One region of the Tardiphaga sp. 42S5 genome, then DNA from elsewhere that is predicted to be linked to it. Evidence: predicted binding sites of a transcription regulator. Region 1 holds the regulator's gene; each other region holds the start of a gene.
What was found. Region 1 encodes LexA, which represses DNA repair genes until DNA is damaged. Its sites were predicted from a motif close to TGTTCNNNNTGTGTTCNG; they were not measured.
Positions count from the first base shown of each region.

Region 2: SFY93_RS15090 (ImuA family protein) is a predicted target of LexA. The motif match lies at 2,241-2,258, and genes of this name have one in related genera.
Region 3: uvrA (excinuclease ABC subunit UvrA) is a predicted target of LexA. The motif match lies at 1,515-1,532, and genes of this name have one in related genera.

Region 1 is NZ_CP139027.1:3,785,051-3,788,329, forward strand. Features, by position in the region: gene SFY93_RS17500 (ComEC/Rec2 family competence protein) at 1-966, shown strand, start outside; gene lexA (transcriptional repressor LexA) at 985-1,707, opposite strand; gene SFY93_RS17510 (GNAT family N-acetyltransferase) at 2,010-2,579, opposite strand; gene SFY93_RS17515 (Orn/Lys/Arg family decarboxylase) at 2,601-3,279, opposite strand, start outside.
Region 2 is NZ_CP139027.1:3,282,904-3,286,182, reverse strand. Features, by position in the region: gene SFY93_RS15095 (Y-family DNA polymerase) at 1-1,493, opposite strand, end outside; gene SFY93_RS15090 (ImuA family protein) at 1,387-2,178, opposite strand; gene SFY93_RS15085 (putative DNA modification/repair radical SAM protein) at 2,341-3,279, shown strand, end outside.
Region 3 is NZ_CP139027.1:3,886,168-3,889,446, reverse strand. Features, by position in the region: gene SFY93_RS18020 (outer membrane protein) at 1-267, shown strand, start outside; gene SFY93_RS18015 (outer membrane protein) at 517-1,275, shown strand; gene uvrA (excinuclease ABC subunit UvrA) at 1,619-3,279, shown strand, end outside.

The DNA.
Region 1 (3,279 bases):
CTATGGGGCGGACGCGAGATCGCGATGCTCGTACTGGCTTCGCTGGTCGCGGGCCTCGCCACCACGCCCTATGCCGCGTTTCATTTCCATCGCGTCACGCCTTATGGCGTTGTCGCCAATCTCCTGGCGATGCCGGTGGTCTCGGCGCTGGTGATGCCGGCGGGCATTCTCGGTTTGGTGGCCATGCCGTTCGGCTTTGACGGTGTGTTCTGGCGGCTGATGGATGTCGGCATCCAGTGGATGATTGTGGTCACGCAATGGGTGGCAGCCTTGCCCGGCGCCATCGGCCGGATGCCGGCCTTTGGCATCGGACCGCTGATATCAGCCAGTATCGGCATCATCGTGCTCGGATTGCTGCGCACGCCGTTGCGCTTCGCGGGGGCTGGCGTGCTGGTGCTCTCGATTGTCTGGGCGTTGCTGGTGAAGCAGCCGGATGTCCTGATCTCGGGTGATGGTCACAGTGTCGCGGTGCGGAGCAGGGACGGGCATCTCCACGTGATGCGCAGCGCCAAGGATACATTTCTGCTGAAAGAGTGGCTCGCCGGCGATGCCGATGCGCGTCTGCCGACCGATGCCTCCGTCAGCCACGGTGTGTCCTGCGACCGCGACGGATGCATCACGCCGCTGGCCGATGGCGCTTTGGTGGCGCTGGTTTTACAGCCGGACGCCTTCACAGATGATTGCGAGAAAGCGGCGCTGATCGTCACGACGAGACAATCGCCGAGGGATTGCAGGGCGCTGGTGATCGATCAGGATCGCTTGCAACGAAATGGTGCGGTGAGCCTGCAGCGAACCGCAAACGGCTTTACCATCGATGCCGTGCGGCCACGGGGCCTGGACCGTCCGTGGTCGCGCGCAATTCCCGATGAGCCCCAGCAAGATCTGATCCAGAACAGTCGTCCACCGCAAAACCGGCCGGTGGATGCGACGCCGGCGGAAACCGATCTTCAACCCGAAGATCAGTAATCCGCCGAGGCGCAAATCTCAGTAGCGGCGATACAGGCCGATCAGCTTGCCCTGAATGCGCACCCGGTTGGGTGGCAGGATACGGACCTCGTAGGCGTCATTCGCAGGCTCCAGCGCGATCGACGCGCCGCGGCGGCGGAAGCGCTTCAACGTGGCTTCCTCGTCGTCGATCAGGGCCACCACGATGTCGCCGGTGTCGGCGCTCTCGTTGCGCTGGATCAGCACGGTGTCGCCGTCGAGAATGCCGGCGTCCTGCATGGAATCGCCGCGCACTTCGAGCGCGTAATGTTCGCCGGAACCGAGCATGTCGGCGGGCATGCTGATGGTGTGGCTACGGGTCTGCAGCGCCTCGATCGGCGTACCGGCCGCGATCCGGCCCATGACCGGGATAGCAACCGTGCGGCCATTGTCATCATCACCGCTGTTGCTGGCGATGCTGGCGGCCGAACGCACCTTGCCAAGCGTGCCTTCGATGACGCTGGGCGTGAAGCCGCGGCGCCCGGTGCCGCCGGTGACCGGCGCGCCGAGCTCTGGCAGCTTGATGACTTCGATGGCACGGGCGCGGTTGGGCAGACGGCGTATGAAGCCGCGTTCTTCCAGCGCCGTGATCAGACGATGGATGCCGGACTTCGAGCGCAGGTCGAGCGCATCCTTCATCTCGTCGAAGGACGGTGGGACGCCGGCTTCCTTCAGCCGTTGATCGATGAATCGCAGGAGTTCGTATTGTTTGCGCGTGAGCATCTGAAGCCATCCTCAGTTGACGGTGTCGGCCGCCGCGTGCGTTTCAAAGGGCCTTCGAACGGTGAGCCTCAATCCAGAGACGATCGTTCGAAGATCGGTTGCGCGAGTTCGGGCACTCTCAAACTACTCAAAGCCACAGAATCTCGAAACAAATCATGAACGAACACTATATGTTCCATATGTGTTCTGCAATGCTTAATTTGCCGTCAACAGAACGCACGTTGAGCGAGGTTTGAGGAGGCTGTTCCTCACCAGTCGTCGATCCTCGACGGACATGGAAAATGCTTCCGCGGTCGCTTGGGCTACGCGGACGTCACGCGCCCAATGGGCGGCGGCGGAGTCGTGGAGCCGGTCGCCAGCGAGCGCTGAACCATGATCGTGTCGGCCCAGCGGCCGGAGCGATAGGCGACGCCGGGCAGCAAGCCGACGCGGGCAAAGCCGAAGCTCTCATGCAAGCCGAGCGAGGCCGTGTTGTCGGCATCGATATAGCCGATGATCTGCCGGAAGCCGGCCGCCGCGCAGACATCGATCAACTCGCGCATCAACAGCCGGCCGATGCCCCGGCCGACATGTCCGTGGTGGATATAGATCGAATGCTTGACCGTGTAGCGATAGGCCGGTCGCTTGCGGAACAGCACCACATAGGCATAGCCGACGACCTCGCCGCCTTGCGTGGCGACGAGATGCGGGAACCGTTTGCTGCGCAGGTTCTTGCGCCGGTCTCTGAGATCGTCGGGCTGCGGCGTGTCGGCGTCGCTGACGCCTTCCTCGACGCCTTGCCGGATGTGCCGGCGATAGATCGCCAGCATGGCATCGACGTCGGTGTCGCGTGATGGTCGGATGACGACCGGCTGTTCGAGTTCCGTTGGCAAATCAGGCTCCTTACGTGCTCCCTATTCGGAGACCACGTAAGTGTAAAGTCGGATCCGGCCATTGGCGTCGACCTTGCGGTAGATGCCCTGGATTTCGACGTCGAAGCCCGGGAAGGTGTTGAAGCAGGTCTCGAACATCCTGAGATAATCGATCATCGGCTTTGACCGTTCGGTGAGCCGTTCTCCGGGGACGATCGTGGCGATGCCGGGCGGGTAGACCACGAACGGCGTCGTCGCGACGCGCCCGAAGATCTCATCGATCGGGAGGTAATCGACGTCGTTGCGCACCAGACAGCGCGCGGCATCATGGGGTGACATGGCAATCTCCGGCAGATGGTCAGCGGAGAATTGCCTGGTCTGAAGTTCGCTCACATTGGCCTCGCGGAAGAACCGGTGCATGTCGCCGCATAGATCCCGCAGGCGTATGCCCGCGTAACGCGCGGGCCTGCGCCGTGCGAATTCCGGGATGACGTCTTCGAGCAGGGCGTTGTCGTCATGAAGCTTCTTGAAGGCGACGAGGCCCGATATCAGCGTGCCGGCCTTGCTGGCTTCCACGCCGGGTGTCAGCAGGAAGAGCAGCGAGTTGAGATCGTTCTTCTCCGGCACGATGCGGTTTTCGCGCAGGAACTGCGCCACCACCGGAGCAGGGATGCCGTGTTCCGCATAGCCGCCGGTGGTGCGATCGAAGCCGGGTGTCAGC
Region 2 (3,279 bases), 500 kb from region 1:
AAACGTTGACCTGCCTCATCCTCGACACGAAAGTAATCGCGCGTGGGCTTCGCCTCCTGCGAACGCCACCACTCCATCGACACACGCTCCGGGCCTTCCACATGAACGACATTGTGGGACACCCGTCGCCAGATGAACTTCTTCGGCGGTTTGTCTGGAAATTCCGCGAGCGGGACGTCGATCACCTCCGGTTGCTCGAACAACCGTAACGGCCGCAAAGGCGGCTCGTCTTCCCGCGGCGGCCATGCTGCCTGCATGGCGGCGGCCAGATGATGCTGTGCCGGCACCGCCAGCATCGCGCGTTCGGGAACGTGGCTCTCGACAGGCAGATAAACCAACACACGTCGCGGCCCGATCCGTGCTGCGATACGGTCGATCAGGTCGGCCAGTTCGTCATTGGCGTGAACATTGGCATCGAGGTCGCGCTGCTGCTGCACGACGATTTCCGTGCGGCTGGCTGACAGGCGGATCATATCGAAACCGAAGCCGGGATCGAGCGGATCGGCAATCGCGTCCAGTCGCTCGCGAAACAACCGGTCGATCACCTCGCCCTTGGTCACCGGCTGACCGGTTTCCGCGGTGATCACCCGCACCGCGCCGTCGGTGCGGAAGAACGCCGCTTCCAGCCGCCGCGCGCCCTTGCCCTGCCTGTCCATCGCATCGATCAGCGTGCGTGCCAGCTTGGCCAGTGTCAGCGTAATCACGCCATCGGTGGCAATCGGTTCGGCGAAACGTTGCTCGACGATATAATCCGGCAGCGGCTTGCGCGGCGAGATCGGTGCATCGCTTTGCCCCAGCGCCTGTTCCAGCAGCGTCGTGAATTCCGCGCCGAAACGTGCGGTGATTTCGGGGCGCGAGCGCGAGGCGACATCGCCGATGGTCTTCAAGCCGGCGCGGCGCAATCCACGGATGATCGCCTCATCGGCGCCGAGCGTGAACAGCGGTAGCGGCGTCACTGCCTTGGCCTCCTCGCCCGCGGCGATGATCCGGCCATGTGCATATCGACTGAGCGTGCGCGCGCATGTCGATGTCCCCGCAATCGCTGTACTGACAATAAAACCCTGCCGCGACAGCGCCGCGCAGAGCTGCTCCATCAGTGCGGCCTCGCCACCGAACAGATGGGCACAGCCGGTGATGTCGAGAAACAGGCCATGCGGCAGATCCAGCGCCACCAACGGTGTGAAGCGGTCGCACCAATCGGCGATGTCGGTCAGTACCTGCTTATCGGCGACAGGATCAGCATCGAACACCTGGATGTCCGGACAGACCGCACGGGCATTGGCGAGCGGCAGACCTGGTTCGAGGCCGAGCTTCGCCGCGGCATCGTCCAGCGCGGAAATCTGCAGCGCATTGCTTTGCTTGGCGACGACAATACTTGCTTGCAGATTAGCTGGCGCGCCGTTGCGCGCGAGCTGACGTTTGATGCGATCGATTGGCAGGCGCGGCAGCCACAGGCCGAGGATGCGCCGATGTGTCACGGAAAACGCACTCATCACACTTCCATTCCATGATCCATTGCCCGTTCGGGCCGTGACGATTTCGAACCAGTTGCACGTCGAGCATGGGCACGCCCCATGATTGCCAGGGCCTGAATGGCGGCGAATGCGCGGAGCGGATGATCCAGCGCGTCTCTGCCGTACTCGAGACCGGAACGCCTGCAGTCCGCAGCAACAGGCACGTGACGCCCGACCCGCGCGCCGCCAGCGTGAGCTTGCGGCTGGCGACGAGATCGAACTGTTTGCTGTCGCCCCAAGTCTCGAGCACGACGCTGCCCAGCGCGTCGCAGGCCAGCGCATCAGCCGTGGTCCGCAATGCCGTCTCGACATCGGGCGCGCGCACGGTGACCAGCAGGCGCGGATCGAGACCGAGTTCCCGCCAGCCGCTCATGGCCAGCGCACCGCATTCGCGTTCGGAGAAATCCTGCCGGATCCACAGCAGCGGCCGCTTTGCCGAGACACGGTGCGCGAGGCCGGCGACAAAGCCCGTGGCCGCCGCGCTGTGCCGGCCTTCGGCGAACACCTCATGCATGGTGCCACGCGCGAGGCCGCCTTGCAGCGCCGCGTCCGCCTCGGCATGACCGAGCGACACGCGATCCGGCGCATAGGTATCGCTGTGGGTCTCGATGCGTTCGATGCTGCCGCGCAATTGCGCGAGCGTGGTCATGCGCGCGCCGGTCATGCGCCGCTCCTCGAAATTGTTTTGCCATCACGGGTTTTTAGTGAACCCATTGCCGGCCCGTTTGTTCATGATATGTTCTAATATAAAGCTAAGATGGCAAGCCGAGTCAATCGGGATCATCAGCCACTTTTTTAGCATTTGAAATCAAAGGGATTTTTGAACATGGACGTGAAGCGCAAGCTGGAGATCCTGGCGGATGCCGCGAAATACGACGCGTCCTGTGCGTCCAGCGGTACCGAGAAACGGGACTCCCGCGACGGCAAAGGCATCGGCTCGACCGACGCAGGCATGGGGATCTGTCATTCCTATGCGCCGGACGGCCGTTGCATCTCGCTGCTGAAGATCCTGCTCACCAATGCCTGCAATTACGATTGTCTTTATTGCGTCAACCGGGCCTCCAGCAATGTGACGCGCGCCCGCTTCACCGTCGACGAAGTGGTGCAACTGACGCTGGATTTCTACCGGCGCAATTACATCGAGGGACTGTTTCTTTCCTCGGGCATCATCCGCAGCGCCGATTACACGATGGAACAGGTTGTCGCCGTCGCGCGGAAACTGCGCGAGGAGCATCATTTCCGCGGCTATATCCATCTCAAGACCATTCCGGAAGCCGACGACGCGCTGATCACCGAGGCCGGCAAATATGCCGACCGCCTCTCCATCAATATCGAGGTGCCCGAGGAAGACAGCCTGGCAAAGCTGGCGCCGGAGAAAGACGTCCGTGCCATTCGTCGCACCATGGGTCGATTGCGGTTGAAACTCGATGAAGCCCGCGAAGGACGCAAGCCGACGCCGCGCGGCAAAGTCGGGCCGCGTTTTGCGCCGGCCGGCCAGAGCACGCAGATGATCGTCGGCGCCGACAGCGCCAATGATTCAACCATCATCCGGACCTCGGCTAATCTGTACGGGTCCTACAATCTGAAGCGCGTCTATTACTCCGCCTTCAGCCCGATCCCCGATGCCAGCCGCGCACTGCCGCTGCGCGCCCCGCCGCTGATCCGCGAGCATCGGCTGTATCAGGCTGACTGGTTGATGCGCTTCTACGGCTTCGACGCCGACGAGATCGTCGATGACAATGACGGCATGCTGTCGCTGGACATG
Region 3 (3,279 bases), 100 kb from region 1:
TCGCTGGTCGTGACCGGCACCGGCGTTCCGGTTGCCTTCGCAGCTGGCACCAAGCATGACGGTTACACCGTCGGCGCCGGCCTCGAATACCTGTTCACCCAGAACTGGTCGGGCAAGGTTGAGTACCAGTACTACGACTTCGGCAAGACGACCTTCACGACCCCGGTCGCGCTGGCTGGCGTGTCGTCCCGCAACGACGAGCACACCGTCAAGGCTGGCCTGAACTACCGCTTCAACTGGGGTGGCCCGGTTGTTGCGAAGTACTGAGCTTCGCGCCTGATTTCAGGCTCGTGACTACGGAAAGGCCGGCGGAAACGCCGGCCTTTTTCGTTTGGCTGGAAGCCCGGATTCCGGAGAGATAGGAGCTAACCCATCACCTGCGGTTGAATGCTACCCACGACTGTATCTCGCGAATTTTCACGCAACTATTGCGTTTGTTTTTCTCCGTTGCAAGGAAGATACAGCCTGATCGTCTGAATCGCGCTAGAGTTGAAACACTCACAAGGGGAGCATGCCATGAAGAAAATTCTGCTCGCATTCGCCGCCTTCGTTGTTCTCGGCTCGGCAACGTCCGCTTCTGCGGCCGATCTCGCTGCACGGCCCTACACCAAGGCGCCTCCGATGATCGCCGTCGTCTATGACTGGACCGGTTTCTATATCGGCGGCAACGGCGGTTGGGGAACGAGCCGCAAATGCTGGGACACGACCCAGGTTCTCGGTGTCGCGCTGGCCTTCAGCGAGGGATGCCATGACGCAAGCGGCGGCACGGCTGGCGGTCAGATCGGCTATCGCTGGCAGAGCGCCGCTTGGGTGTTCGGTCTGGAAGCACAGGGCAACTGGGCAGACTTCAAGGGCTCGAATGTCAGCCAGCTCGTACTCGGTACGACCGGCAACCGGTCCAAGATCGAGGCCTTCGGCCTGTTCACCGGCCAGATCGGTTACGCCTGGAACAACACCCTTCTTTACGTGAAGGGCGGCGCTGCCGTTACGAGCGACAAGTATCAGGGCTACACTGTGGGAACCAATGTCGTATTCGATAACGCCAAGGAAACCCGCTGGGGCGGTACGGTTGGCGTTGGCCTGGAATATGGCTTCACGCCAAACTGGTCCTTTGCGGTCGAATACGACCATCTGTTCATGGAGACCAGCAGCAACAGCTTCACCGCTGTGACACTTCCTGTGACTTCGCGCATCGATCGCATCAGCCAGGACGTCGACGTCGTCACCGCCCGCATCAACTACAAGTGGGGCGGGCCTGTCATCGCCAAGTACTAAGACAAGTACTGAGAACTGCGACCGCCTTGCCTCATTCCGACAAACTTGGCCCGGCCTCGCGCCGGGCTTTTTGCTGGCACCTCGCTCAGACCTGATGCGCTCTCGATTGGCAGTCCACTCGCATGAGCCCGATACCGGAAGGCGTGTCCTCCGCAGGCCGTTCGATTTGCAGCCTTGCCTCGCAACCCCTCCGCCAACAAACCGTTGATCGTTGCTGCGGAGCACTGGAAATCCGCTCTCGTTCTTCCTATGTTCCGATCATATTCAATCGGCGTTCGATCCCGGCCCGGCCGGCGATGCGCGCCCGGATGTGCGCGCCTGACGCGTCGGGGAATTGCCTGTTATGGACGAGATCATCAAGGCGAAGCGGCAGCAGGCCGCCGCGAACATGCGCAGCATCACCATCCGCGGCGCCCGCGAGCACAATCTCAAGAATGTCGACCTGACGATCCCGCGCGACAAGCTGGTGGTGTTCACCGGCCTGTCCGGCTCCGGCAAATCGTCCCTCGCCTTCGATACGATCTATGCCGAAGGCCAGCGCCGCTATGTGGAGTCGCTGTCGGCTTACGCCCGGCAGTTCCTTGAAATGATGCAGAAGCCGGACGTCGACCAGATCGACGGCCTGTCGCCGGCCATCTCCATCGAGCAGAAGACCACCTCGAAGAACCCACGCTCGACGGTCGGCACCGTCACCGAGATTTACGATTACATGCGCCTGCTCTGGGCACGCGTCGGCATTCCCTATTCGCCGGCGACGGGCCTGCCGATCGAGAGCCAGACGGTGTCGATGATGGTCGACCGCGTGCTGGCGCTGCCGGAAGGCACGCGGCTGTATCTGCTGGCGCCGGTGGTGCGCGGCCGCAAGGGCGAGTATCGCAAGGAGCTGGCCGAATATCTCAAGAAGGGTTTTCAGCGCGTCAAGATCGACGGTACCTTCCATGAACTCGCCGAAGCGCCCGTACTCGACAAGAAGTTTCCGCATGACATCGACGTCGTCGTCGATCGCATCGTTGTCAGGCCGGATATCGGCCAGCGCCTCGCGGAAAGTTTCGAAACGGCACTGAAGCTCGCCGAAGGTCTTGCGGTCATCGAATATGCGGACGCGCCTGCCGCTCCCGCGGAAGACAAGAAGTCCGACAAGAAGGTCGCGAAGATCCACGACAAGACCGGCGCTGAGCGGATTTTGTTCTCCGAAAAATTCGCCTGCCCGGTGTCCGGCTTCACCATTCCGGAGATCGAACCCAGACTGTTTTCGTTCAACAACCCCTATGGTGCCTGTCCGAAATGCGGCGGCCTCGGTGTCGAGCAGACCATCGATGCCGATCTGGTCATTCCCGACAAGGAGCTGACGCTGCGCAAGGGCGCCATCGCGCCATGGGCGAAGTCGTCGTCGCCCTATTACGTGCAGACGCTGACGGCGCTCGGCAAGTTCTACAAGTTCACCCTCGACACCAAGTGGAAGGACCTGCCGAAGAAGACGCAGAACGCCATCCTGCACGGCTCAGGCGATGACGAGATCAAGTTCTCCTATGAAGACGGCGTGCGCTCCTATGACACCAAGAAGCCGTTCGAGGGCGTCGTCACCAATATCGACCGCCGCTTCCGCGAGACCGAGAGCGAATGGGCGCGCGAGGAGCTCGGCAAGTATTTCTCCGACGTGCCCTGCGATGCCTGCGAGGGCTATCGGCTGAAGCCCGAAGCGCTCAGTGTGAAGATCGGTGGCAAGCATATCGGCAACATTTCGGAAATGTCGGTGCGCAAGGCCGGCGACTGGTTCGAGACCGTGCCGGACCTGCTCAACAAGCAGCAGAACGAGATCGCCGTCCGCATCCTCAAGGAGATCCGCGAGCGTCTCTCCTTCCTGCTCGATGTCGGCCTCAACTATCTCACGCTGGCGCGCTCCTCCGGCACGCTGTCCGGCGGCGAAAGCCAACGTATTCGCCTCGCGTCACAGATCGGCTCGGGCCTGACCGGCGTGCTCTATGTGCTCGACGAGCCGTCAAT